2 regions of the Mycobacterium sp. ML4 genome follow, and region 2 is predicted to be linked to the other one. Evidence: riboswitches for the same ligand, from Rfam matches in the RefSeq annotation. Region 2 holds a riboswitch; the other holds the start of a gene.
The links. Region 2 has a riboswitch for magnesium ahead of ACX9NE_RS21250 (PPE family protein). Riboswitches for the same ligand answer to the same signal wherever they lie in the genome.
Positions count from the first base shown of each region.

Region 1: another riboswitch for magnesium. It lies ahead of ACX9NE_RS14785 (Rv1535 family protein); the one in region 2 lies ahead of ACX9NE_RS21250 (PPE family protein).

Region 1 covers NZ_JBTNSY010000011.1:151,849-166,181, forward strand. Annotated here, with positions in the region: partial or broken gene ACX9NE_RS14745 (globin family protein) at 215-494, shown strand; gene ACX9NE_RS14750 (MliC family protein) at 504-1,142, shown strand; gene ACX9NE_RS14755 (RluA family pseudouridine synthase) at 1,406-2,332, opposite strand; gene lspA (signal peptidase II) at 2,325-2,915, opposite strand; gene ACX9NE_RS14765 (asparaginase) at 2,991-3,929, shown strand; gene ACX9NE_RS14770 (DNA polymerase IV) at 3,894-5,309, opposite strand; gene ACX9NE_RS14775 (PE family protein) at 5,587-7,062, shown strand; gene ileS (isoleucine--tRNA ligase) at 7,168-10,311, opposite strand; gene ACX9NE_RS14785 (Rv1535 family protein) at 10,840-11,070, opposite strand; M-box (ykoK) riboswitch at 11,344-11,515, opposite strand; gene ACX9NE_RS14790 (NAD(P)H-dependent flavin oxidoreductase) at 11,691-12,809, opposite strand; gene ACX9NE_RS14795 (carboxymuconolactone decarboxylase family protein) at 12,820-13,398, opposite strand; gene pks2 (sulfolipid-1 biosynthesis phthioceranic/hydroxyphthioceranic acid synthase) at 13,617-14,333, shown strand, end outside.
Region 2 covers NZ_JBTNSY010000019.1:99,206-113,538, reverse strand. Annotated here, with positions in the region: gene ACX9NE_RS21255 (PPE family protein) at 88-1,284, shown strand; M-box (ykoK) riboswitch at 1,419-1,591, shown strand; partial or broken gene ACX9NE_RS21250 (PPE family protein) at 1,931-2,891, shown strand; gene ACX9NE_RS21245 (PPE family protein, SVP subgroup) at 3,907-5,208, shown strand; gene ACX9NE_RS21240 (PPE family protein) at 5,217-6,623, shown strand; gene ACX9NE_RS21235 (DUF732 domain-containing protein) at 6,684-7,007, shown strand; gene ACX9NE_RS21230 (MgtC/SapB family protein) at 7,152-7,877, shown strand; gene ACX9NE_RS21225 (NAD(P)/FAD-dependent oxidoreductase) at 7,878-9,044, opposite strand; gene ACX9NE_RS21220 (alpha/beta hydrolase fold domain-containing protein) at 9,041-9,973, opposite strand; gene ACX9NE_RS21215 (sterol desaturase family protein) at 10,076-10,987, shown strand; gene ACX9NE_RS21210 (Rv1815 family serine proteinase) at 11,087-11,749, shown strand; gene ACX9NE_RS21205 (nitroreductase/quinone reductase family protein) at 11,746-12,186, opposite strand; gene ACX9NE_RS21200 (TetR/AcrR family transcriptional regulator) at 12,300-12,983, shown strand; gene ACX9NE_RS21195 (VOC family protein) at 13,085-13,585, shown strand; gene ACX9NE_RS21190 (FAD-binding protein) at 13,582-14,333, shown strand, end outside.

The DNA.
Region 1 (14,333 bases), on a different contig from region 2:
TCAACGGGTGAATAGATATACGGATTGGCTGTTCAGATCATTCGGGGGCGCCCGCCACCCGGCGCCAGGTGTTGCCACACAATGCAACCCGCGCCGTGTCACGCTCTCACGGCCCAGCAATTCGGTCCTGATGGTCGTGCAATTCGGCGGTGGACGCATGATTACATGAACTGCCGTCACGTTTTCGCAAGCGCGAGCCGGTGAACAACCCTCGGAATTCACCGGTGCCGCCCTGGATTGTCCGGAGCCCTCAACCGGCACACCGATCAGGCAGGTGCCCGAGGAGCGGAGCCGCCATGAATCACTTCGGCCTGGTCGCAGGGCATTTGGGTGACGCGCTGACCGCAGCGGGTGTCCTCGGCGACGCTGTACCTGAGATCTTGGGCGCGATCGCGGGACCGGCCGCCGACCGCGTCCGGCCAAAGCTGCTCGGCGAAAGTCTGACCGGCCTCCGACGGCGTGTCGCAGGGGCGCTCATCCCTGTGACCCGGTAGTCAGCAGGTATGAGAATGGTGGTCGTTATCCTGTCCGTGCTGTTCGTCAGTGCCTGCGACGGCGGGTCAGGAGGATCCCGGGCGGTGCCGTCCAGCGCCTCTGCATCGACCACAACAGCTGCGCCGGCCGCGCCGGCAATGACATTCGACTGCGCCAAACCGGCGAACAAGGCGCAGCAGTTGGTCTGCGACGACCCGCAGCTGACCGGACTGGACCGTCGGCTACAGGCCGCCTATCAGCAGGCGCTGACCCGGCCAGGTGCCGACCAGGCCACCCTGAGCACCGCGCAGAACGCGTTCGCGACGACCCGCGATGGCTGCGCCGATTTCACCGAGGCCCGGACTTGCGTGCTGGAGGCCTATCAGACACGGCTGGTCGAGTTGGCTATCGCTGACCCTGCCACGGTGGCGCCACCGGTCGTCAGCTTCAACTGCCCCGCCGACGCCGGCACGCTGACCGCGCAGTTTTACAATCAGCTCGACCCGAAGACCGCGGTACTGGACTGGAAGGGTGTGCGCGTCATCCTGTTTATCCAGCCGTCGGGCAGCGGCGCCCGGTACGGCCGGCAGGGATCGGAGTATTGGGAGCATCAGGGCGAGGTCACTCTGGACCTCAGCGGCACCAAGTTCGTCTGTCACACCCAGTGAGGGATCGGTCGAAGACTTGCATGATCCCGTCGCGAGCCGAAAATCGAACGGGCGCAGCAGAAGCCGCGGGACGGGGACTTGGTCGCGGCGGGCTCGCCGCAGCGACGACGCTGACCAAGCGCCGGTCCCAGGAGCTGGTCGGTGAGCTTTGCGGTGCACGCTGATCTGGACGTTGCCGGATTTGACCGCCGAACCGTATTGATCGCTGCTGCGCGAACTGCATGACCCGATCGCGGCTGCCGGCGGCCCGTAAGGCCGGGCCGTCAGCCCTCAGCGCGTAGCACGTCCAGGGCGTGTTGCAGATCGGCCGGGTAGGGACTGACGATCTCTATCCGCCGGCCGTCGGCCGGATGCGCGAAGGCCAGCGATCGTGCGTGCAGCCACTGGCGTTCCAGGCCAAGCCTTTTCGCGAGCTTGGGGTCGGCGCCGTAGACGAGGTCGCCGCAGCAGGGATGGTGGAGCGCGGAGAAGTGCACCCGAATCTGATGGGTGCGGCCGGTTTCCAGGTGCACGTCGAGCAGGCTGGCGGCGACGAACGCTTCCATGGTGTCGTAGTGCGTGATGCTGTGCCGGCCGTCCCTGGTGACCGCGAACTTCCATTCCGGGCCGGGGTGGCGGCCGATCGGCGCGTCGATGGTTCCGCTGGACGGGTCCGGATGGCCTTGCACCAATGCGTGATAGCGCTTTTCCACCGTGCGCTGTTTGAACGCCCGCTTGAGCACGGTGTAGGCGCGTTCGGAGATCGCTACCACCATCACCCCAGAGGTGCCCACGTCCAGGCGGTGCACGATCCCCTGACGCTCGTGCACACCGGACGTGGTGATCCGGTAGCCCGCCGCCGCCAGGCCGCCGAGCACCGTGGGCCCGGTCCAGCCGACCGAGGCGTGGGCAGCCACGGCCGCGGGCTTGTCGACCGCGACGATGTCGTCGTCGGAATAGAGAATCGTCATGCCCTCGATATCGACCGGCGTGTTCTCCGGCGGCTTCGGCGGTTCCGGCAGCCGCACCTGCAACCATGCGCCGGCGTTCAGGCGGTCCGATTTGCCTGCGGTCACACCGTCTAGTTCGACACCGCCGTCTTCGGCGATGGCCGCCGCGGCACTGCGGGACAGTCCGAGCAGGCGGGCCAGACCGGCGTCGACGCGCATGCCCGCCAACCCGTCCGGGACGGTCATCGAGCGGTCAGTCAATTGCGTCTTGGTCCTCGTTGGCCCCGTTGGACTTTCGCCGACCCACCTTGTCGAAATCGAAGCCGAAGATGGAGAGTACGACGAGCAGAATGGCGCCGCCTACCACCGACGGGTCGGCGACGTTGAACACCGGCCACCATCCGACCGACAGGAAGTCGACCACGTGGCCGCGCAGCGGCCCGGGCGCCCGGAAGAAGCGATCGACCAGGTTGCCCATCGCGCCGCCAAGGATCATGCCCAGGCCCAGCGCCCACCACGGCGAGACCAGCCGCCGTCCCATCCAGAAGATGCCGACGACGACGCCGGTCGCGATGAGGGTCAGCACCCAGGTGTATCCGGTCGCCATCGAGAATGCGGCGCCGGAGTTGCGTACCAGGGTCCAGGTGACGGTGTCGCCGATGATGGACACCGGCTGACCGGGCGGCAGCAGTTTAACCGCCAGAACCTTGGTGATGATGTCCAGCGCGAGCACGACACCTGCCACCGACAGGAGCAGACGCAGGCGCCGCGGCGGCCCCGGCGGTGTGGTGGCCTCAACGGGTGAAGTGACCGGATCGGCGGATCCTGTTGGTTCGTCGGGCACCCCACCATCATCCACTAGTGGGCGTAGTTCGCCCGCACGCGGAGGGGGCTGCCCCGCGTGCGGGATGATCCACTCATGGCCCGCATCACCGTCATCACCACCGGAGGCACGATCTCGACCGCCACGGGCGCCGACGGCGTCCGCCGGCCCGTTCACCGCGGGGCGCGGCTCACCAGCGGTCTCGGTCAGGCATTCGAGGTCGACGTCGTCGACCTGATGGCGGTCGACAGCTCCGAACTGGTCACGACCGACTGGGACCGGATCCGCGCGGCGGTGCTCACCGCGATCGACGACGGCGCCGCGGGAATTGTCATCACCCACGGCACCGACACCATCGAGGAAACCGCGCTGTGGTTGGAGCTGGGGTACGACGGAGCGGCCCCGGTCGTGCTGACCGGAGCGATGCGCAGCGCCGACGCTCCCGACGCGGATGGACCGGCAAACCTGCGCGACGCGCTCACCCTGGCGGCCAGCCGGGAAGCCCGAGGCCTTGGGGTGGTGGTCTGTTTCGCCGGTCGGGTTTTGCAGCCGCTGGGTCTGCGGAAGGCGGCGACCCAGGACCTGAGCGGTTTCGCCGGGCATCTGCTGGGGACAGCGGCCGGAGGCGTCAGCCTGGCCGGGCCCAAGGTGCGTCCGTTCCTCGGCGAGTTGAGCGCCGCGACGGCACCGCGGGTCGACATCGCCGCGGCCTACCTGGGCAGTGACGCGGTGGCGCTGGACGCCTTCGCGGTGGCAGGTGCGCGAGGGGTGGTCCTTGAAGCATTGGGATCGGGCAACACCGGGGCCGCGGTGGTCGAGGGGGTTCGTCGCCTCTGCCGCGACGGCGTAGTGGTCGCGGTCTCTACGCGGGTGCCCAGCGGCCGGGTCAGTGCGGGGTACGGCCCCGGGTATGACCTGGTGGAAGCGGGCGCGGTGATGGTGCCCCAGCTGGCACCGTCGCAGGCTCGGGTCCTGGTGATGGCGGCGCTGACGGTCGGGCTACCCGTTGACGACGTCCTCCGCCGCTGGGGTTGACGGCGGCGCCACCGTGTCCGGTTCGTGCTTAGCGAGTTCACCGAGGTAGTCGGGCCAGTCCAGGCTGTCGACCGGGTTGGCCGCTGTGAGTTCGGCGTCGGCGACGGGAAAGGTGCGCGCCGGTCCCGGTCCCGAACTGCGGGTCTCGAACCGGACGGTGACCACGCCGTGGCCCGCGCCCTGCACCCAGCCGTGTCCGAATTCGCGGTGCGCGACGTCGTCGCCGATCCGCCACGACGAGACGTCCGGTCCGGTGAGCGGTGCGGCGCGCATCGTCTCGAAATCCTGGTGGGCCTCCGCCTCGGGTGACAGATCCAGCTCGGGAAACAACGATTCCTGCCGCACATCGCTGAGACCTGAAAATCCAACGCCCAGAAGGCGAATGGGGCCGATCTGTAGCGGATCCAGCAACAGCCTGCGAGCCACCGCCACCAGGGCGCTGGCTTCGGCCGTCGCGTAGGGCAGCGTCGCCGAGCGGGTCAGCGTGCTCATGTCGGACTTCTTCAGCTTCACCGTCACCGTGCGCGCGCCGCGACCGTCTTTGACCAGCCGCCGGTGTGCGTGCTCGGCAATCGGTTCGATCGCCTCGCGCAACTGGTCCAGGGTGGTCAGGTCGGCGGCGAAAGTGGACTCGGCGCTGATCTGTTTGGCTTCGCCGCGTTCGGCGACCGGGCGGTCGTCGATGCCGCGGGCCAGCCGGTGCAGCGCCGGTCCGATGGTCGCGCCCAGAATGTTGGCCACCTCCGCGTCGGTCAGCGAGGCCAGCTGCCCGATGGTCTCAATGCCGAGTCGGTGCAGCTTCTCCTCGGCAACCGGGCCGATCCCCCACAGCCGCCGCACCGGCAGACCCTCGAGTAGTAGCCGCTCGTCGGCGCGGCGGACCACCCGGATACCGTCGGGCTTGGCCAGGCCGGAGGCGATCTTGGCGATCTGTTTGCCCGAACCTGCGCCCACCGAGGCAACCAGACCCGTCTCTTCGCGGACCCGCCGCCGCAGCCGTTCGCAGAATTCCTCCGCGTCGGCAGCCGACGCCCCGGCAAGTTGCGACGGCTCCCCGAATGCCTCGTCGAACGACAGTTGCTCGACGACGGGGACCAGGCTGCGCACGGTGTCGAAGACGCGCCGGCTCGCGACGCCGTAGACCACCCCGCGCGGCGGCAACACCACCGCGCTCACCCCCACAAGTCGGCGGGCCTGGTGCATCGGCATCGCCGAACGGGCTCCGAACACCCGCGATTCGTAGCTGGCCCCCGCCACCACCCCACGTCCACCCAAGCCGCCCACCAGGACCGGACGCCCTCGCAGGGTCGGCCGGGTGAGTTGTTCCACGGATGCGAAAAACGCGTCCATGTCCAGGTGCAGCACCCAACGGGACTCCACGGTCATCGATGCTATTGCGGGGGTTTATCGCTACGCACTGCGGCCACGCCGTCTCGGCACCGCTTCTACCGGTTCATTCACCGTGAAAAAGGCCGATGCCGCGGGTCATTCGTCAACAGAATCACGCGCGTCGAGAATGCGACACCGAGTGCCGGGAAACGGACCGGCGTCACAAAACAAACGCATTAGCATTTACGCATGTTTAATAACGGCAAACTCGGCGATCCCCCGCGTTACCGAAATACCGCGTAATCGCACCAGGGTCGGGGAGATGACTATGTCAGTTGTCATTACGCCGGAGTGGGTACAGGTCGCAGCCGAGGATCTCGCGGGCTTACGCGCCGCAATATCTGACGCGTCCCATTCCGTTGCCGGATTCACCACCAATATCGCACCGGCGGCCGCAGACGAAGTGTCGAACGCCATCGCCGCGCTGTTCGACGATCTGGGAGCGGAATATCAGGCGATCAGTGCACGGACGCAGGCCTTCCATGCGGAGTTCGCCCGGGCCCTCGGCGCCGGCGCGGGGGCATATCTGGGTTCCGAAGCCGCGATAGCCGAACTGCTCCTGGCGAACGCGGCAACTGCCGCCCCTGCGGCCTCGATCCTGGACGGGCTCACCGGCGGATTAGGCAATCCCGGCGGTCCGTTGGGCGCTGTCGGTGGATTGGTCAGCGGCGGCGGACTGTTGGGGGGTCTCGGTCTGCCCTCCCTGCCGTCGCTGCTGCCCGGCATATTCGCGCCGGCGCCCGGCGCCACTCCCCCGAGCCTGGCCGCTATCACCGGCCCCTACGAGGCACTCTTCACCAACACCATCAACAATCTGCAAAGTCTCGGTAATGGCTTGGCCGCCAACCCATTCCCGTTCTTGCGCCAATTCATCACCAACCAGGCCGGTTACGGAAACATCATCGCCACGTCACTGGCGACCGCGGGCCAACACTTGAGCGCCGGATTCGGTGCCGGCCAAATCCTGACCGACCTCGCACCCATCGCCGCGATACCGGGCCGAATCGGACAAAACGCGTTCAACGTCTTCGCGACGCTGACCGATTTCTCATACTCGATCGGCGCGAACCTCGACCCGCTGCAAGTCGGTGCCGCATTCTTCGGCTTGCCGATCGCGCTGGGCATTGACGCCATCGGGTCACCCATCACCACAGGTAGTGCGCTTGCCTCGGTCGCGTCGGCTTTCAGTAGCGCGGTACAACGCGGCGACGCCTTCGGAGCTGCCGTTGCGGTACTCACCGCGCCTGCTGTCGTTACGAATGGTTTTCTGAACGGGCAGGTCATGCTGAGCCTGGGGCTGCCGGGGGTCAATTTGCCCCTTGTTGGCAACGTCGGTTCGATCACCGTGCCGGTGACGGCGAGTATCCCGGTCGGCGGGATTCTCACCCCGTTGTCGGTGAACACCCTGATGGTCAATCCGCTGTTGACCACGCCGCCGCTGGTGTCCGTCCCGCTCGGCGGTACGCCGACCGGCGGGATATTGCCCGGGCTGCTGCTCTATGCGCCTCAGCGACTGGCAGAGGCGATCGGCGCAGCGCCACTGCCCAATCCCCTCCTTCCCACGCCCCAGGTAGTGCTGCCCGGGCTGCCTGTGGTGCCTGGTCTGCCGTCGGTGGGAGACTTGCTGCCCGGGCTGCCGGCGTTGCCGGACCTGGGGTCGGTGCTGGCCGGGCTCGGCGGGCTGGGCTTGCCGACCCTGCCGAGTCTGCCGGCGTTGCCGGGCCTACCCCCGCTGTTGCCCTGACCGACCGTGCCGGGGTCGCCGACGACGCCGCCTCTACTGGCGGCCTGCTGTAGCGCTGAGATCCCCATACGGCTCTCGGGGCGGCACGACCCTGGCCGCCGCCCCCTAACGCGCGGCGCGCGACATCGCCACCCGCACACCGTCGCCGATGTCGACACCGTCCACGGGTTCGCCGAATTCGAAGCTGGTCGCCAGGATCTCGCCGGCGATCAGGTCACGATGCGTGATCGCCCACTCGGCTCGCTGCTCGGGCACCGACATCACCACGGCGATGCGATCGGACACCTCCAGCCCGGTTGCCTTGCGCAGCTCCTGCAGTTCACGGATGCGGTCCTTCGCCCAGCCCTCGGCCTCCAGTTCCGGGGTAACGGTACCGTCAAGCACCACAAGCCCCGCGCCGCCGGGGAGCGCTGCGGTGAATTCCGGGTCCGCCGCCACCAATCGCGAGCTGTACTCCTCGGGTTGCAGTACCGCGGGCCCGGCCGTCAGGGTGCCGTCCGGGTTCAGCACACCTTGCCCCGCCTTCACCGCTTTGATGGCCGCCTGCACGTCCTTGCCCAGCCGCGGGCCGGCGACCCGCGCGTTGACCGTGAGCTCAAACCGGCCGTACGTGTCGATCGCGTCGGTCAGCTCAACCTGCTTGACGTTGAGCTCGTCGCCGATCAGCTCGGTGAACGGCTGCAACTGCGCCGGATTCTCCACGGCCACAATCAGTTTCGGCAGCGGTAACCGCACCCTCAGCTTCTTGGCCTTCCGCAGCGACGACGCCGCCGAGCACACCTCGCGGACCTGGTCCATCGCGGCAACCAGGCCGGGGTCGGCGGGCAGTTCACCCGCCCGCGGCCAGTCCGTCAGGTGCACCGAACGCCCGCCGGTCAGCCCACGCCAGATCATCTCCGTGGTCAGCGGCAGCAGCGGCGCGGCCAGCCGCGCGGTCACCTCCAGCACCGTGTGCAGCGTGTCGATGGCGTCGGCGTCTTCCACCCAGAACCGTGAACGTGACCGTCGCACATACCAGTTCGTCAGCGCCTCGGTGAACTGCCGCAGCTGCTCGCAGGCACCGGAGATGTCGCAGACGTCTAGCGACGCGGTCAGGTCGTCGCGCAGCACCGCGAGCTTTGCCAGGATGTAGCGGTCCAGCACATGGGTCGAATCAGCGCGCCAAACACCGACTTTCGGTGCGTACAGGGCCAGAAAAGTGTAGGCGTTCCAGAACGGCAACAACACTTGCCGCACGCCATCGCGGATGCCCTGTTCGGTGACGATCAGGTTGCCGCCGCGCAGGATCGGCGAGGCCATCAGGAACCAGCGCATGGCGTCCGAGCCGTCGCGGTCGAACACCTCGGTCACATCGGGGTAGTTGCGCAGCGACTTGCTCATCTTCTGGCCGTCCGACCCCAGCACGATGCCGTGTGCCACACAGGTTTTGAACGAAGGCCGGTCGAACAACGCGGTGGCCAGCACATGCAGCGTGTAGAACCAGCCGCGGGTCTGGCCGATGTATTCGACGATGAAGTCGCCCGGATAGTGGCCGTCGAACCAGTCCCGGTTCTCGAACGGGTAGTGCACCTGGGCGTACGGCATGGAGCCGGAATCGAACCACACGTCGAGTACATCCGGGATCCGGCGCATGGTACTGGCCCCGGTCGGATCGTCGGGGTTGGACCGCGTGAGCTCGTCGATGTAGGGGCGGTGCAGATTGTCCGGCCGCACACCGAAGTCGCGTTCCAGTTCGTCGATGCTGCCGTACACGTCGATCCGAGGGTAGTCGGGGTTGTCAGATTTCCACACCGGAATCGGCGTGCCCCAGTAGCGGTTTCGTGAGATCGACCAATCACGGGCACCTTGCAACCACTTACCGAACTGACCGTCCTTCACGTGTTCGGGATACCAGGTGATTTGCTGGTTGAGTTCCACCATGCGGTCACGGAACTGGGTGACCCGCACGAACCACGATGAGACCGCTCGGTAGATCAGCGGGTTGCGGCAGCGCCAGCAGTGCGGATACGGGTGTTCATACGTCTCGTGGCGCAGCAACACCGCCCCGTTCACCGCGGCCGGGCCGTTCCGGCTTTTCAGGTCGCGGATGATCTTCGGGTTGGCGTCAAAGACGTGCTGTCCCTGATAGTCCGGGACCGTCGCGTCGAAGCGGCCCTTGGCGTCGACCGGTGTGACCGGCACGATGCCGACGGGGTCGGTGGTCGCCATGTCGTCTTCGCCGTAGGCGGGTGCCATGTGCACCAGCCCGGTGCCGTCCTCGGTGGTGACGAAGTCGGCGGACAACACCTGAAAAGCCTTGGGCGAGTCCATGAAGTAGGCGAACGGCGGCAGGTACCGAGTGCCCAACAGGTCGGTACCACGGTACGTTCCGAGTACCTCGGGGTCCTCCCCGAGTTCGCGGGCATATGCGGCCAGCCGCGCCTCGGCCAGTACGAAACGCCGATCACCGGATTGCACCTGGACATAGTTCACTTCCGGATTCACCGCCACGGCCAGGTTTGACGGCAGTGTCCAGGGCGTCGTGGTCCAGACCAGCAGATAAGCGCCGTCGAGATCGCCGCCCACGACCTTGAGGCCGACGGTGAGAGCCGGATCCTGGCGGCTCTGGTAGACGTCGTCGTCCATCCGCAGTTCGTGATTGGACAGCGGTGTCTCGTCGCGCCAGCAGTACGGGAGCACCCGGTAGCCCTCATAGGCCAAACCCTTGTCCCACAGCTGTTTGAACGCCCAGATCACCGACTCCATGTAGCTGAGGTCAAGCGTCTTGTAGTCGTGGTCGAAGTCGACCCAGCGTGCCTGGCGGGTCACATATTGCTGCCATTCGTCGGTGTAACGCAGCACCGAGGCACGGCACGCGTCGTTGAAGGCGGCAATGCCCATCGAGTCGATCTGAGATTTGTCGGTGATACCCAGCTGGCGCTCGACCTCCAGCTCGGCGGGCAAACCGTGTGTGTCCCAACCGAATCGGCGCTCTACCTTGTCGCCTCGCATGGTGCGGTAACGCGGCACGATGTCTTTGACATAGCCGGTCAGCAGATGCCCGTAGTGCGGCAGTCCGTTGGCGAACGGAGGCCCGTCGTAGAACACGTACTCCGGCGCCCCCTCCCGACGGGCGATGCTGGCCCGGAACGTGTCGTCGCGGAACCAGTAGTCGAGCACCTCAAGCTCGAGCACCGGGAAATCGGGTGCCCCGCCAGCCAGTTTCGGGTAGGCCGTGCGTTCGGCGTCGCGTTCAGCGTGGTTGGTCACGTGCGCAGTCTCCGGTGCCTCAACAGTCCAGGCACGGGGACGACGGATGCGCTGGTTGCGCGAACGCCGCGGTACCACCCCGCTTGCCACGCTGACGCGTGACCACTCGCAAAGGCTGTGACGGGCCTGCCCGTTCGGTTCTACTGGGCCGGTGTGGCTGTTCTTCCGAAAGCTCCTCGGTGATGGCCGGATCGACGCTGGTGGATTTGATTCTAGTTGCGATCGCAAACCCGGCGCAGCCGGGTGCAGCGGGTCGCAACCCTTGGACCCCGGTTGCGATCGCAAACCCGGCGCAGCCGGGTGCAGCGGGTCGCAACCCTTGGACCCCGGTTGCGATCGCAAACCCGGCACAGCCGGGTGCTGCGGGTGCGATCGCAAACCCGGCGCAGCCGGGTGCTGCGGGTCGCAACCCTTGCGGGGGACGGCCGCATCTCTTGCGACCGAGCACTCCCAGGGGCTGGCCCGCCGCAGGCGCACCTGCGGTCGGCTAACCCCTGGGAGTGCCGGGTAACGCGCTTTCCATGGGCGTCAGGCGTGGACTTCGAGCACACCGATGCGCCACAGCGCGGCATACATGTGCCGGATCGGAATGTTCAGCAAGCGGGCAGCACCGGCCACCAGCGGGTCACCGCCGGCCGCGAGTACCTCTTCGGTGCGGCGGGCCTTCTTGGGCGCCGGGGCCGTCGGGACGTCACGCACCAGGTGCAGCTTGGGCGCAGCGGTAACGGTAACTACTTCGTCGTACAGTGCAGCGGTCATGATCGCCTCCTCGGATGAAACGTTGACAGGTGGACCTCAAAAGAATCTTGGGAAGTCCCGTCCCACAACGGTTCCGACGTGGAGTCTGGGCTGGGGATCAGCCGAGAATGTCGCGCCGAAGATCGGTCAGGGACGAAACTGCGCCCGGATATCGACCCGGACTGCCACTGGAACTCATGCGTCCCTCACCTCCTCTCGGTCACGACCCACGCGGGTATTCGCGTGATCTGATGCGCGCACAAGGAGAACAGAATGCCGGCGGTCCGCCGGAAATCCGCACCCCTCTCGTCAGAGCTTTGGCACTACCCGACGTGTCCGGTCGAACCGGAAGCCACCTGGGCCCAACCCTTAAGCCGGGAAGAGCTGTCCTGACCCGGGGCGTCTTTCGACGTTCGGGGTCAGTGGCCTGTGTTCGGTGTAGCCGCCTCACCTAACGAGGTGCTTGCCAGACCGATAATGCACGACTCGTGACCCCCGGTCAACGCGGCACCCCTCACTTTCGGCATCTTTATGCTTTCGCTACGCACGCCCACAGCTGTTGCTCAGCAATAGCGCGTCTGACCTGCGAAAACGCGCAGCACCCCGAGCCGATCGCCAGGTTACGTTCTGCTGTGTGTTTCCTATGTCATATCGCTGAGGCGGCCGATCGTGTCGATGTACTCCTCAACCATGTCGAGGACCACCGCGCGCGTCGGCCGGACCCGGTCCAGCGAGCCGACCACCTGACCGACGAAGTAGGTCGCCAACTCACGCGCCTTGGCACCAGGGTGGGCGGCAGCCTGATTGATGCGCACCTGGGAGTCGGTGACCAGTGCCGTCTGCAGCGGCATCCCGAGCGGGTTCGGCGTGTCGGGGCGGTCCCATTCATCGGTCCAGGCGGTGCGCAGCATGCGGGCCGGCTTGCCGGTCAAGGATCGTGACCGCACCGTGTCCGACGACGTCGCGGCCAGGAATTTGTCCTTCACCACCGGCGCGGTCTCTGCCTCCTCGGTCGTCAGCCACACCGATCCGCACCACACTCCCTCAGCGCCCAGGGCCAGCGCTGCGGCAATCTGGCGTCCCCGCGCGATCCCGCCCGCAGCCAGCACTGGCGTCGGCGCGACAGCATCCACCACTTCAGGAACCAGCACCATCGTCGCGACCTCGCCGGTATGTCCACCTGCCTCGGTTCCCTGCGCGACGATCAGGTCCACCCCGGCCGCCGCGTGCCGCCGGGCGTGGGCGGTCGTGCCGGCCAGCGCTGCCACCAGCACGTCATGGCCGTGCGCCCGTTCGACCAGGTCGTGCGGTGGCGGTCCGAGCGCGCTGGCGATCAATCGGATGTTGTGGGCGAAGGCCACCTCCAACAGCGGTTCGTAGCTCTTGGGCGAGATATTGAGGCCGCCTCTGACCGCCCGCTCCGACTCGGCGTGCGGAGCCACGCCGTAGCGGGTCAAAATCTCGTCGACGAACGCGCGATGTTCTTCGGGCAGCAGGCCCTGGGCCTGCCCGGCACTGACGCCACCGGTTTCGGCGCCGACGTATTTGGGCGGCAGCAGCAGATCCACCCCGTAGGGTTTGCCGTGGGTCTGCTCTTCGATCCAGGTCAGTTCGCTCTCCAGCCGCTTGGGGCTGTGAGCGGTGGCCCCGAGCACCCCGAAGCCCCCCGCATTGGTCACCGCGGCGACGACGTCACGACAGTGGCTGAATGCGCAGATCGGAAACTCAACGCCGAGCATCTCGGCAACTCTGGTTCGCATTTCGCCGACGCTACGCCGTTGCGGGCGCCGTGCCGTCCGGCGGCCAGGGCGAAACCCCTTCCTCCAGTGGGACCTGGAGACTCTGCAGAATCGAGGCGACCATCCGCCATGCTCCGATCGCCGTGACGAGCTCGATGAGAACCGTTCTGTCGCCACCCAATTCGCGCTGGCAGGCGGCCCAGCTCGTGGCGCTGACCACACCGTCGCGCACAACGTCGTCGGTCGCCGCCAACACCGCTCGCTCGATGGCCCCAAACCCGTTGTGGCCCGCCCAATCTCGTACGCCGAGTAAATCCTCGTCGGACACCCCCAGGCCCGAGGCGACCCGCCAGTGCTGAGTCCACTCGTAGGTGCAGCGCGTGAGCCAACCGATCCGCATGATCACCAATTCGCGCAATCTACGGTCCAGCGCGCCGTGCCAAAGCATGGTGGCGAGCAGGTCGTTGAAAACCCCCGCCAATCGCGGGTGATGCAGCAGCACCTGAAAGATGCTGAGTTCGGCCATGTAGTCGGGGACGCCGGCCTCGTCGGCGGCGGCCCTGGCCTCGTCAACGGGCAGCGGCGGGATCCGGGCGGGCTGTTCGGTCATGCGGACCGCTCAGAAACGCATCGGGATCGATGAGCCAACCACAGCTCCGAACATTACTCGGCCAGGCGCGGCTCAGCTGGTATGTATGGCCGAAGTCGGGCCGCGCCGTCCCGATATCCGAAACCGTCGGCGCGTTGCTCCCCGATCACAGGTTGTCGGACAGGCAGGATGGCGTCGAACCCGGCCAATGACGATCGAGCGATCGAGGTGAGGCGACGGTGGATCAGCAAAAGGTCACCGCGGTGGCCGTTGTCGGCATGGCATGCCGCCTGCCCGGCGGCATCGATTGCCCGGACGCGTTGTGGGACGCGCTGCTGCACGGAGATGACCTTGTCACCGAAATTCCAGAGGGCCGTTGGGACGCCGGCGAGTACTACGACCCCGAACCGGGCGTGCCGGGCCGGTCGGTGTCGCGTTGGGGTGGTTTCCTGACCGACGTCGCCGGTTTCGATCCGGAGTTCTTCGGCATCGGTGAGCGCGAAGCGACGGCTATCGACCCGCAGCATCGCCTGTTGATGCAGGTCTCGTGGGAAGCCGTCGAACACGCCGGCATGCCGCCGCATTCCCTCGACAACTCGCTGACCGGTGTTTTCGTCGGCATGTGCCATGACGACTACGCCCACGTCACCGACGCGGCGGGCGCCCTGGGCGACCCCTACGGCTTCACCGGGACCGCGTTGAGCATGGCCTCCGGGCGGGTGTCGTATGCGCTGGGGCTGCGCGGTCCGTCGCTCACGGTGGACACCGCGTGCTCGTCAAGCCTGGTAGCCGTACACCTGGCCTGCCGCAGTCTGCACGAGCGGGAGAGTGACCTGGCCCTGGCAGGCGGCTGCATGGTGATGCTGGAACCGCAGATGTTCGCATCGGCGTCCGGACAGGGCATGCTGTCCCCCACCGGGCGTTGCCGCACGTTCGACGCGGAGGCCGACGGGTTC
Region 2 (14,333 bases):
CACCGCGACATCGGCCACCGGTCCGCACGGGATGCGGATCAGCGAGGCCGACGACGCAGTTTCGGTTGGTGAAAGGAGGTGCCGGCGTTGGATTTTGGAGCACTCCCACCTGAAGTCAATTCGTTGCGGATGTATACCGGGCCCGGCTCGGCGCCGCTGCTGGCCGCCATGACGGCCTGGGACGGGCTGGCTGCGGAATTACGTTTGACCGCAATGGGATACGAGTCGGTGATATCGGCCCTCGTCAGTGAGGGCTGGCTGGGGCCCGCGTCGGCGGCGATGACGGCCGCCGTCGTTCCGTATGTGAGCTGGCTGAGCATGACGGGCCTGCAAGCCGAGCAGACCGCGGGTCAGGCGGCGGCTGCGGCGGCGGCTTTCGAGGCCGCGTTCACGATGACCGTGCCGCCGGCTGTCGTTGCCGCCAACCGGGCACGGCTGCTGGTACTTGTCGCCACCAATTTCCTGGGCATCAACACGCCGGCGATCGCGGCCACCGAGGCCGAATATGCCGAGATGTGGGCACAGGATGCCACGGCGATGTACGCGTACGCCGCCAACTCCGCCGAGGCTGCGGCGCTGGCCCCGTTCCGCGAACCCGATCAGACCACCAATCCGGAGGGTCCGGCGGCACAGGCGGCAGCAGTCTCTCAAGCTTCCGGTTCTGCTGCCGGCAGCGTGACACAATCGGAGCTGCCGCAACTGATGTTCACCCTCCCCGCGACTATGCAGCAAATGGCATCCCCGGCCGCCGCATCACCCTTCAACAACATCCCGCAGACCGGTCTGCTTGCCGACCTCCTCAATTTCCTGGACGGCAACGACGGCAATCCCTATGGCGTCTTCCTGAACTCCACTCTGATGAACGGGATCGTGTCGGCCGGATACACCGCTCCCGGACAAGTTCTTCCCGCGATCACCGGCTCGCTGGCCGACACCGAAGCGGTCCTCGAAGGCGTCGAGGAGGCGTCCGCGCCCGCCGCGGACGCAGGCGCCGCCGGGGCCGCGTTGTCGGCAAACACGAGCGCAGGAATCACCGCCGGCACCGACCAGGCGTCCCTCATCGGCCGGTTGTCTGTGCCGCCCACCTGGACCACAGCCGTCGAGGTTGCCGAGCATACGGCCTTGAACATCGCTTCGCCCACCGCCGCGGCGCCCGAAGCCGCCGCGGGCATGGCGGGTATGCCCGGGATGCCCGCACCCGCCAGCTATGCGCGCAACTGGGGCAACGGACCGCGTTATGGGTTCAAGCTGACGATCATGCCCCGCCCGGTCGCCGCGGGTTAGCCCGAACCCGAAAACGCATTATTTGACATGGTGTCGAACAACAATTGCCCCGCCAAATCAGAATTTCGGCGAAAAAGCGGGAAATGCGGGCGGGTGAGTTGACCCTCAACCTTTCTGATGTCACGATGACTTTGCATGCACCTCGCTAGGTGAGGCGTCTGCACGGACACAGGCCACTGACCTCGAACGTCGAAAGACGCCCAGGGTCAGGACAGCTCCTCCCGGCTTAAGGGTTGAGCCCAAGTGACTTCCGGTGAGCTGCCGGATACGCCGTGTGGTGCCGAAGCTCTGTCGAGAGGGGTGTTGGCCCAGCCATTTTGCTGTTGGTCTCATCTCTTGTGGCGTGCATCCGGCACCATCGCGTGCCCCGGCCCCGAGGAGGTGAGAAGCGGAGTGAGTCCCGACGACAGTCCCTATCCGAGATCCACGATCAATTCGTTTCGATCCGGCCCGGGCTCTGTTCGTGCGATCTGAATCGCAAATTCCGTAATCGTCTGCGCGCGCTTTATGGCCGCTGCAAATAAGTTCGCGCGCGCAATTGATGAATGCGGTAATTGCGATTCGACGCTGCCCGAAATTAGTCGAACCTCGCGTGCGGTCGGGCGCGGCCGCGATCACCGCGACTTTTCAGTCAAGGAGGCGCGCGATGAATGCCGCCCTGGATTTTGCCGCCCTGCCACCCGAGATCAACTCCCTGCGGATATACACCGGACCCGGTTCGGCCCCGATGCTAGCCGCGGCGTCGGCGTGGAACGGCCTGGCCACGGAGTTGCGGGACACCGCGTTCGCGTACCAGGCAGAGCTCTCGGCGCTGATCGGTGAAGAGTGGTTCGGCCCGGCCTGGGTAGCCATGGCCGCGGCGGCCCTGCCGCACGTGGCCTGGCTGAGGACGACTGCCGCGCAGGCCGAACAGACCGCGGCTCAGGCCGAGGCCGCCGTGGCCGCTTTCGAAGCCGCCTTCGCGGCGATGGTGCCGCCACCGGTGATCGCGGCCAACCGGGCGGAGTTGGCCGAACTGGTCGTCACCAACATCCTGGGCCAGAACACCCCCGCGATCGCAGCGACCGAAGCGCAATACCTCCAGATATGGGCGCAGGACGCGGCCACGATGTATGGCTACGCCGCTTCGTCGGCGGCGGCCACCGACTTGTTCCCGTTCACCGGCCCGCGGGCCACGACCGCTCCCGGCGGATTGGCCGCACAGGCGGTCGCGATCACCCAATCCGGCGCAAGCCCGGCAGCCGGTCAGCAGGGCGCTCTCGGGCAACTCATGGCGGCCGTGCCGAGCGCACTGCAAGCACTCTCGGGAAGCAGCCGCAGCGGGAGCTTCTGGGCCGACTGGGGGCCGAACGCCAATGTCTGGAACACCCTTGCTTCGACCGGACTGATGGTGCCCGGTAGCACCTTCGCACCCTTCCTCGGCATGCTCGGAGGGCCCACTGCACGTGGCGCTGGGTGGTACCCCCATGGTCGCCCCGCCGCCGGCGGGACCCGCCGGGCTGCCGGGCGTTCCGCTGGGCAGCCCGGCGGCTCAACCTTATGGTCGAGCGGTACCGCAGCACGGATTCCGCCCCAGCTTCGTGGCCCGACCGCCTGCAGCGGGATAGCGCGTCCGGACGCCTGAGACGGCGCCGTTAACCGCAGCCGGCGGGCATCAGGTCGCCCCCAGCCGGCCGCTGATCGCGCTGAGCTGGCCTTTGAAGGCGTCCCGGCAAGCCGGCGACCCCTCACAGGAAACGTCCAGCAACTGAGCAGTCACGTGACAGCGCTTCTCGGGTACGGTGACCCGGCGTCTTGCGTAGGTTATTCCTTAATGTTAGGAGCACGCCCCATGACGATCAGCTATTGGCCAGCCCGCGCCGATGCCGCGACGGTCGCCGCCTGGAGCGGGGACCGTTACCCGGGCAGCCGATCTTGGCAGGTGGCCGACCTGCGCCCCCCCATCGCCGGGCCGGTAGAGCCGATGTCCGGCGCCGGACGGCGAAAGTCGGGTACCGGCGAAACGAGGCCGCGCGGCGCCACAATGACCGAACCGTCATCCGCCGACCGGTTTCGTCATTTGTTCACGCGGCACGATCTGACTCGACCGGCGGCATCGGGTAGACGGAACACAAAAAGTTTCCGCAGATGCGTGACCGCGGCTAACAGAATGAGGTTCAGCTAAAGGTTGAATAGCTGGTAATTTATTTTTGTCTGAGTGGATATTAATGAGCCTGGGGCGGCTCGCCGAGACGTTTCAGCGCATCTGCTTTTTGCTCCCAACAGGCCGTGGAACACCATCGCGGGCGAGCCGGATTAATGGCTATGAGCAGGCCTCACAGCGCGTGTTGGGGCTGTGATACCTGTTTTTTACATTACGATTACGCGTGGGGAACGCTATACAAATATTTTGAAGGAACTATGAGTCCAGTACTGGGGGAAGTAGCACCTGAACCTATCTGGGCGCAACGGCGAGCAAACACGGGAAGCGGTGAATGCGCCAAGCATTCGAAATGAAGCAGGGGAGGTTATCGCATGCAGGCATTAGCGCATCTGTTGGATTTAGCAGGAACTTCCTATGGATTACCGGCGCAGCGACGAGAGCCTCATTACCATGGCGACCGAGGGGACCGGAGGTAACACATGTTTGATTTCGGAGCGCTACCGCCGGAGATCAACTCGGGTCGAATGTACGTAGGGCCGGGGGCGGAGCCGTTGCTGGCCGCGGCCGCGGCATGGGACGCGCTGGCTGCCGAGTTGCAGTCCACGGCGGCCGCCTACACCTCCACGATCGAAGGCCTGACCGTCGGTCCGTGGACGGGGCCGTCGGCGATCGCGATGGCTGCTGCCGCCACACCCTACATCGCGTGGATCCGCGCCACGGGCGCTCAGGCCGAGGAGGCGGCGACCCAGGCAGAGCTGGCCGCGGGCGCCTATGAGGCAGCCTTCGCCGCCACCGTGCCGCCACCGCTGATCGCGGCCAACCGCGCGTTGCTCATGAGCCTGGTGGCGACGAACATCTTCGGGCAGAACACACCGGCGATCATGGCCACCGAGGCCCAATACCTGGAAATGTGGGCGCAGGATGCCGCGGCGATGTACGCCTACGCCGGCTCCTCTGCAACGGCCTCCCGGCTGACCCCATTCACCGAGCCGCCACAGACCACCAATCCGTCGGCATTGCCCGCCCAGTCGTCGGCTGTGGCGCAGTCGGCGGCCGCCAACACCGGTTCGGACATCGCCAGCCAGCTATCGCAGCTGATGGCATCGGTACCCAATGCCCTGCAAGGGCTGGCATCGAACCTGCTGGCCTCGCCGACCACCGGCTCGACCAACCTGTTGTCGGGGCTCGCGCTGCCACAGATTGCCGATGTCACGATGCCACCGTGGCTGGCGACGAACCTGGCCAACTGGAACACGATTATGTCGACCATCACCGGGCCGTACTCGCTGCAAGGCCTCGCCTCCATTCCCGGTGGACCGTTCCTGTCGTTCGGACAGATCTACGCGTACGCGCAGAACGGTCAGGGACTTGAGGCCTTCTTCGCCCCCGCCAAACCCATCAGCGGCGCGCTGGCACCCATCGCCAACCAGTACGGGGCGAATCTCACGTCGGCGACCATGGGCGGGGCGCCGGTGGCTGGATCCATGGGCCGTGCGGCCCTGGTGGGCGCCATGTCCGTGCCGCAGGGCTGGACCACTGCCGCCCCGGTCATGCGGACGGTCGCTTCCATCCTTCCGGCCGCCGCGGACGCCGCCCCGCAAGCAGCGCTGGCCGGGGAGGGCGGCGTATTCGGCCAGATGGCGCTGTCGAGCCTGGCGGGGCGCGCCATGGCCGCTACCACGTTCGGGTCCACCGGGGGCGCGGCCGCAAGCTCACTGGGCGGAGTGGCGACCGAAGCCGCCACCGCGACGATCATCGTCATCCCGGCGATCGAGGACTAGGGGAAGTCATGTTCTACGCAGCGTTTCCGCCGGAGATCAACTCAGGACGGATGTATATGGGTGCCGGAGCCGGTCCGTTGCTTGCCGCCGCGGCGGCCTGGAACGGCCTGGCCGCGGAGTTGCAGGCAACCGCCGCCGCGTACGAGTCGGTGATCGCGGCGTTGACCAACGGGCCGTGGGTGGGCCCGTCGTCAATGGCGATGGCCGCCGCGGCCACACCGTACTGGAGCTGGATGAACGCCACGGCTGCACAGGCGGCCCAAGCCGCCACCCAGGCCATGGCCGCGGCCAGCGCCTATGAGACGGCGTTCGCCGGGCACGTTCCGCCGGTCGAGATCGCAGCCAACCGCGCCCAACTCGCCGCGCTGGTGGCGACCAACATCTTCGGCCAGAACACCCCGGCGATCGCCGCCACCGAGGCTCAGTACGGTGAAATGTGGACCCAGGACGCGGTGGCCATGGACACCTATGCCGGTTCGTCGGCAGCGGCCACGCAGATCACGCCGTTCAGCGAGCCACCACAGATCACCAACGGCGCGGGACTGGCCGGCCAGGCCGCCGCGACGGGCCAGAGCGTCGCGTCCGCGGCAGCCACCGACGTCCAGTCAATCCTGGGAAGTGGGCCGGTGTCGTGGTTGCTGCAACTGGGCGCCAGCCTCAGCACGGACTACACACAGACCGTCACCGGCCTGATCAACAGCCTTTTCGGGCCGACGGGTGCGGCGACGTACATCGCCTGGTTCAATGCGATCAGGTCCCCGTTGGCGTTCACCACGGGCTTCAACGACATCGGACTGATAGTCAACTTCCCCGCGTCACAATTCCTCAAATTCGCCTCCAAGCCCGGCGCGCTCCTCGAATTGCCGAAAGACGCCCTGGGGGGCGGCCTGGGCCTTGGCGGACCGCACTGGGGTCGGGGCTGGCTGACCAGCAGTGTGAACCCGGTGGCGGCGGAGTTGGGGCGGGGCACCCTGGTGGGGCACTTGTCGGTGCCGCCCAGCTGGGCTTCGGCTACCCCGACCATCCGGACCGTCGCGGCCGCGTTGTCTGCTGCCGGCCCGGATGCCGTACCCGCTGCTGCCCTCGGCGAAGGAGGGCTCTTCAGCTCGATGGGCCTGGCGGGCATGCTCGGAAGCGCGATGGGCGCGGGAGCCCCGGACACTTTCGCCGGCAGCGGCGTCCGCGGCCGGATGACCCCCCTCAAGGACCTCAAGGACGCCACCTCGCCGGAGAAGCTCAAGCGGCTGGTCGCGCAGATATCGGAGAAGCCCGAAAGCGTCCAACACCACAGGGTCGATGAAGAGGGACTGGACGGCCTGCTCGAGCAGCTCTCGAAGAAGCCCGGCATCCATGCGGTGCACCTGTCCAAGGGTGGCAAGCCGAAAGTGGTGCCCTCAGATGCCCAACTCGGTTAGCGGCTCCCGCTCCGGGGCACAACGGCGTATACCGCGTTTTGAACAGGAAGAGTGACGATGATGAAGAAGATGGTCGCGCTGATCGGCGTTTGCACCATGATCGGGCTGGCCGCGCCGGCCTATGCCGACCCCCAAGAAGGTGGCGGCGTGGATGAGGCGGGCTTCCTCGCGGCGCTGCGGCAGGCCGGCATCAGCTACGGCAACCCGAGTCAGGCCGTCGGATCGGCCAACGCGGTATGCACCTGTCTGGACCACGGCGAATCAGGTCTAGAGCTGGTTCAAGACGTGAAGACGCACAATCCCGGGTTGGACATGGACGCGGCGGCCCAGTTCGCCGTGATCTCCTCGAAGTATTTCTGTCCGCACCACCTCGCCCATGCCTGAGACGCTGCAGAACTGTTGGCCACAAACGGTTTTGGCTGTTCGGAACATCGAGCCGAACACACTATTTCGTGTTGACTCCACCTGCTGTTAACCGGAACGTGCTTAGCTGCCGTCGCCGCCGGGCAACCGTGAAAGGAGGCTGCGATGCACACGCTGACGACCGTGGATTTCGCGCTCCGCCTTGCCGTCGGGGTGGGCTGTGGGGCGTTGATCGGATTAGAGCGGCAGTGGCGGGCGCGTATGGCGGGCCTGCGCACCAACGCGCTCGTGGCCACAGGTGCCACGCTGTTCGTGCTCTACGCCGCCGCCACCGAGGACAGCAGCCCCACCCGGGTGGCCTCCTATGTGGTGTCCGGCATCGGGTTTCTGGGCGGCGGAGTCATTCTGCGCCAGGGAGCCAATGTTCGCGGCCTCAACACCGCCGCCACGCTGTGGTGCTCTGCGGCGGTGGGCGTGTTGGCCGCGTCGGGCCATCTCGTCTTCGCGCTGATCGCCACCGCCACCGTCGTGACCATCCATCTGCTGGGGCGCCCGCTGGGCCGGTTCATCGATCACGACAACCCTGACGACGAGGATGAAGGACTCGAGCCCTATCAGGTTCAGGTGGTGTGTCGCCCGAAGTCAGCGAAGTACGCACGCGCCCAGATCGTGCAGCACACCCGCAGCAACGACGTCATTTTGCGCGGCATCCACAGCGGACAAGCCGGGGACAACGTCGCGTTGACCGCGCATGTGCTGTCGGGCGCGAATTCGTCGGCAAAGCTGGAACGGCTGGTCGCCGAATTGACACTGCAGCCCGGCGTGAACGCGGTGCACTGGTATGCCGGCGAACCGGCCAGTCCGGTACTGCCCTCGGGTCCGCCCGACTGATCAGGGCCTCGCCTGTAATTCGGGCGCGGCGGCGGCCAGCAGATCCGCGCGGCTGGCGGTCAGGGGCGGATAAATCCGTTTCGTGTTGATGGTCTGCTTGGTGGCTTTGGCCTGCGCGCCCTGCGCCACAACGGTGCGATCCCAGCCCTCGGTGTACACCGCACCCGCCGGTCCGAGATCGAGAACCGTGACGTACCACGGGATCCGAAGTGCTAGTAGCGGTTCGCCGAACAGATCGCTGATCACGTTGTAACCGGCGTAGCGGCCCATCGGCCGACCATGCTGGCACGACATGACCGACAGATGCTCGTCGTCCATCCGGGCCGCGGCTACATCGCCGGCGGCGAACATCGACGGCACACCGATCACCCGCAGGTAGTCATCGACGGCGACCCGCCCCAACCGGTCGCGAGCGACGGGAAGCTGCTCGGTCAGGGCATTGGCCCGCATTCCGGCGCACCACACCACGGTGGCGGTCTCCAGTTGCTCACCGGAGGTCAGCGACACACTGGCCGGGCCCACGGCCGTCACACCGACCCCGGTGCGACACTCGACACCGTTATCCGACAACGCTTTCTCTATCACCGGCCGCGCTGAAGCGCCCATGTCGGAGCCGACCTGCGGGTTGTGGTCGACCAACACCACCCGCGGCGTCAAGCCCAGTTCGCGCAGCCGGCCCGGCAGCTCGCAGGCGGTTTCTATCCCGGTCAGCCCGGCCCCGACCACCACCACCGTGGCCGCCGCCGGACCGTCGGGCAGCGCTTCCAGATGGTGGCGCAGGCGCATGGCGCCGTCGTAGGTGTCGACGTCGAAACCGAACTCACGCAGCCCCGGAAGGTCGGGTTCGTTCACCCGGCTGCCCGCCGCGAGTACCAGACGGTCATAGGCGTAAGTCGCTCCGGCCGACGTGGTGACAGTGCGGGCGTCGCAGTCGATTTGAGTCACCTCCGCGGTGATGTGCACAACGCCGACCGGGTCGAGTAGCTCGGCCAGCGGGATGCGGCACTCGCTCAGGTCGTCTTCGTAGTTGCGCACCCGAATGTCGTGAAACGGTTGGGCGCTGAGCACCGTGACGTCGACCGTCCCGGGCGGGACCGCGAGCTCGTCGAGGCGTCGCGCAGCACCAAGCGCGCTCCATAACCCGGCGAAACCGGAGCCGATGATCAGGACCCGGGCCGCCCCGACAGCACCTCGCGGATCTGGCTGAACGTCGCCTTGGCCTTGTGACCGGGAAGCAGCATCCACGTGTGCATGCCTCCCTCGAGTTCGTACCATCCAACGTCCAGGCCTTCGGACGCCGCACGCCTGCGGAAGGCGCGCGCGTCTGGGTTGAGTACATCATGGGTGCCGGTGAACACCGTCAGTCGCGGTAGCCCGTCCAGCGGGCCCACGCTGGGGCTCAGCAGTGGAGTATCGAGCGGATCGCCGCCGGCGTAGCGGATGCCGGCGGCGCGCAGGTCGTCGAGGTTGAGGAACGGATCGATCTTGGCGACGACCGGCACGTCCGGGTCCGGCAACGCGAGATGCATCCACGGTGACAGCAGCACAGCGTCCGTGGGCTGCGGCAAGCCCGCGTCCCGCACCGCGTGGCAGAGCGCGAACGCCATCCCGCCACCGGCCGAATCTCCTATGAACGCAATGGAATCCGGTTCACGCGCATTCAGAATGCGCCGGTAGAGCTGCAGCAGGAACGGAAACACCTGTCGGTAGTTGTGTTCGGGCGCGATGGGGTAGATCGGCACGGTGACGGTGCGGTTCAACATGGTTGCCAGCCGCGCGATGGCAGGCCAGTGAAAATGGGGGAGCAGATCCAGCACATAAGCGCCGCCGTGCAGGTAGACCAGGTGACCGGTGAGTTCGCGGAAATCGACGTGACGCGGGTTCACCTGATAGACGGGACGGCCGTTGAGGTCGTCGCGGACGACATCGATCTTCTTCAGCACCAGCTTGGACGGCAGCCCGCAGTAGGGCGGTCGGGGGTTGGCGGCCCAGCTCGCCAGCTTCGCCGGCGGGAACATCCGGTTGCGCACGCCGGACGCTCGGAGCAGACGCTGCGCCACGTGCGGTTTGCGGACCGGGCGCGTCAGAGTTCCCACCGGTGCCTACCGTGGCAGAAGCCGGCACCGTCCGACCGCGCTGCCATTAATGTGTGTTCTGTGAGTGTTGTGACGGACTTCTTCGCGGGGTTGCCCGCGCAGATGCGGGATCCGGTGCTATTTGCCATTCCCTTCTTCCTTCTGCTGTTGACCCTGGAGTGGACCGCGGCCCGCAAGCTGGAGAAGCTCGACGCCGCTGCTGCTGAGCACCCGTTGAAGGGCAGGCCGTCGTCTGGCGCCTATCTCACCCGCGATTCCGTGGCGAGCATCTCGATGGGATTAGTGTCGATAGCCACGACCGCCGCCTGGAAAACCCTGGCGCTGTTCGGATATGCCGCGCTTTATGCCTACGTCGCCCCGTGGCACCTCCCTGCGACCAAGTGGTACACGTGGGTCGTCGCGCTCGTGGGCGTAGACCTGCTGTACTACGCCTACCACCGCGTCGCCCACCGCATCCGGCTCATCTGGGCTACCCATCAGGCGCATCACTCAAGCCAATACTTCAACTTCGCCACCGCGTTGCGCCAGAAATGGAACAACAGCGGCGAGATTCTGATGTGGGTACCGCTGCCGCTGCTGGGACTGCCGCCGTGGCTGATCTTCTTCAGCTGGTCGCTGAACCTGATTTACCAGTTCGGAGTGCACACGGAGCGGATCGACAAGCTGCCCCGGTGGTACGAATTCATCTTCAACACCCCGTCGCATCACCGGGTGCACCACGGCATGGATCCGCTGTACCTGGACAAGAACTACGGCGGCATCTTCATCGTCTTCGACCGCATGTTCGGCAGCTTCCAGAAGGAACTGTTCCGGCCGCACTACGGGCTGACCAAGCAGGTCGACACGTTCAACATCTGGAAACTTCAGACACACGAGTACGTAGCGATCGCGCGCGACGTCAAGTCCGCGACCCGGCTGCGCGACCGGTTGGGCTACGTGTTCGGCCCACCGGGATGGGCGCCCCGTCAGGCCGACCGGACCGGCGCAGCATCCCCGCTTGCGGCGTCTCGGTAACGGAACGGCCGCAGAGCACGAAATCCTTGACGGGGTTATCAATCCGTAACCTCGATAGGGAGGCTGGCGCGGTGCCGGCCCGAGACTGATCGGAGTCCGATGGTGCGCCGTCCGGTGTTGCGTTCAGTAACCGCATCCCTGATGCTCGCGGCGACGGTGTCGGGGCTCGCCCCGGCGATCGCCGCCGCGGACCCCGTGGTCGTGTACCCGGGCATGGAGATCCACCAGGACAACCGGGTGTGCACGCTGGGTTTCGTCGATTTCCGCATGCACATGGCGTACACGGCCGGGCACTGCCGGGGTAGCGGCACTGTCACCGACCAAGCCAACAACGTCATCGGCCGCATGACGACGTTCCGCGACAACACCCCGACGGGTTCGACGGTGGCCACCGACCAGATGATCACCGACTACGAGGCGATTGCGCTGGCGGACAACGTGACGGTCAGCAATGTGTTGCCCGGGGGGCGTCAGTTGCGCGCCGGCTCGGGCACGGTGGCGCCTGGCCAGGCAGTCTGCCATTTCGGCATCATCACCGGAGAGTCGTGCGGAACGGTGGAGAGCGTCAACAACGGCTGGTTCACCATGAGCCACGGTGTGCAGACTCAGCAGGGCGACTCGGGCGGACCGATCTACCTGGCAGGCGACGGACCCGGTCAGATCGTGGGGATCTTCAACAGCCTGTGGGGGACGCTGCCCGCGGCGGTGGCCTGGCAGTCCGTCAGCCAACAGGTTCGCGAGGACACCGGTTTCAATCCCTAACCCGCCAGCGCAAACACCGGAATGCCTGCTGCAGCGGCGCGCAGTTCCTCGTTGCTCGATGCCGGCGTCAGGACGCCCACGTAGCCCTTGACCTGCCAGTACCACCGATCGAGGTAGCGCCGCAGAATCTCGGGTTTGGCGTCGTCGGTCACCTCGTTGACGCGGGCGCGGCGCCGCCGCCAGTGCGGTCCGGTCTCCACGACACCCGCGGCTCTGACATTGCGGACCCATTGCGTGTCCCCGCGCGGCGAGACGAGGTATTGCGCGCCGTCCACGGTCAACAGGTTGACCACGACGCTGCGGTGCTCGCCGCTCTTCCGTCCCCGCACCCGCAGGGCGCAGGTACCACCGATGCTGACCCCCCACTCGGCCAGCCAGCGGATCACGGCGTTCGCCCAGCGAGCGACTCGACCGGGTTCCTGGTAGCGCGTCGGCATCTTGACCTCCCGAAGTTGGAATAGAGAGCAGTGCTCTCGTATCGCTAGCCACAGTCGCACACCCATGCCAGAAAATCAAGAGCAGTGATCTCGCCCATGTCAGACTTGCCTGCGTGGGCAAACGCCAGCAGTCGCGGGAACAGATCGAGGCGAAAATCGTCGAACTCGGGCGCCGCCACCTGGCGCAGCACGGCGCGGCCGGGCTGTCGCTGCGCGCGATCGCCCGGGAGCTCGGCATGGTCTCTTCGGCCGTCTACCGGTATGTCGCCAACCGAGACGAACTGTTGACCCTGTTGCTCGTCGACGCCTATTCCGACCTCGCCGACGCGGTGCGCCGGGCCCGTGACGCCGATGAGTCGTGGAGCGACGATGTCTTGACCATCACGCACACCGTGCGTGCGTGGGCCGTCGCGCATCCCGCGCAGTGGGCGTTGCTCTACGGCAGCCCGGTGCCCGGCTACCACGCACCTCCCGAGCGCACCGTCGGGGTCGGCACCCGCGTCGTCGCCGAGCTCTTCGACGCCATCGCGGCGGGGATCACGACCGGCGACATCATGCTGACCAGCGACGTTGCGCCGCAGCCGATGTCGTCTGACTTCGAACGCATCCGGCACGAGTTCGGTTTTCCCGGCGACGATCGCGTGATGGCCAGGTGTTTCCTGCTCTGGGCCGGAGTCGTGGGCGCGATCAGCATGGAAGTATTCGGGCAGTACGGCGCCGACACCGTGACCGATCCCAAGAGCGTGTTCGACACCCAGGTGCGCCTGCTGATCACCATCTTCGGCCAAGCGAACTAGAACATGTTCAGCCTGGTTGCAAGGTGCTGACGAAAGTCGCGTCGGCAAAGTCTTCCCGGGCTGCTTTCTGCCGCGTACAAGCTGCGATAGTCTGCGAAGCGATGGACTTTCTCGTTCGGTCACCCATTCAGATCGCGTGGGTGACGCCCGACCTGGACCGCACAGAAACCGCTCTCACCGGGCTTTTAGGCGCGCGCAAGTGGGTGCGGATACCCGACGTGCACTTCGCGCCCGACACCTGCCGCTATCGCGGCAAACCCGCCGACTTCGTCGCGAGCATTTCCCTGAGCTATCTCGGGGATATGCAGTTGGAGCTGATAGCGCCGGTCCACGGGGAGAACATCTATAGTGAATTTCTGCACGACCAGGGACCCGGTCTGCATCACATCTGCATGGAGGCCGAATCGCTCGAGGCCTTTGATGCCGCACTGGCCGACGCGGCCCAGCACAGCGCCGAGGTGGTGCAACAGGGCGTAATGCCGGGCGGAATTCACTTCGCGTATGTCAGCGCGCCACAGGCGGGTGTCCCGTTCGTGGAGATCGCGTACCTCTCGCCCGAGATCAAGGCGTTCTACGACTACATCAAACAGGAGCAGCGGTGAGCACCGACATCCCCACGACGGTCAGCGCGGGCACGGTGGAGTCCTGGTCGGACGAGGTCGACGTGCTCGTGATCGGCTTCGGCATCGCCGGTGGCTGCGCGGCGGTCAGCGCCGCCGCCGCGGGCGCCCGTGTTCTGGTGCTGGAGCGGGGTGCTGCAGCCGGGGGGACCACCTCGATGGCCGGCGGCCACTTCTACCTCGGCGGCGGCACCGCGGTCCAGCAGGCGACGGGTCATCCAGACTCGGCCGAGGAGATGTACAAGTACCTGGTCGCAGTGTCCCGCGAGCCCGAACTCGACAAGATCCGCAGCTACTGCGAGGGCAGCGTCGAGCACTTCAATTGGCTTGAGGCACTTGGCTTTCAATTCGAGCGCAGTTTCTACCCGGGCAAAGTCGTGGTGCCGCCGGGTACCGAGGGACTGAGCTACACCGGCAACGAGAAGGTATGGCCGTTCTGCGAGCATGCCCGGCCCGCGCCCCGCGGGCACTCCGTTCCGGTGCCCGGCGAGCTGGGCGGCGCCGCCATGGTGATCGACCTTCTCGTCAAGCGCGCCGACGAACTCGGTGTTGACGTCCGCTATGAGACGGGCGCCACCAACCTTGTGGTGGGCAACGACGGGGCCGTGGTGGGGGCGAGATGGAAGCGGTTTTCCGAAACCGGTGCCGTGCGCGCCAAGGCCGTGGTCATCGCTGCCGGGGGCTTCGCGATGAACCCCGACATGGTCGCCGAACACACTCCCGCACTGGG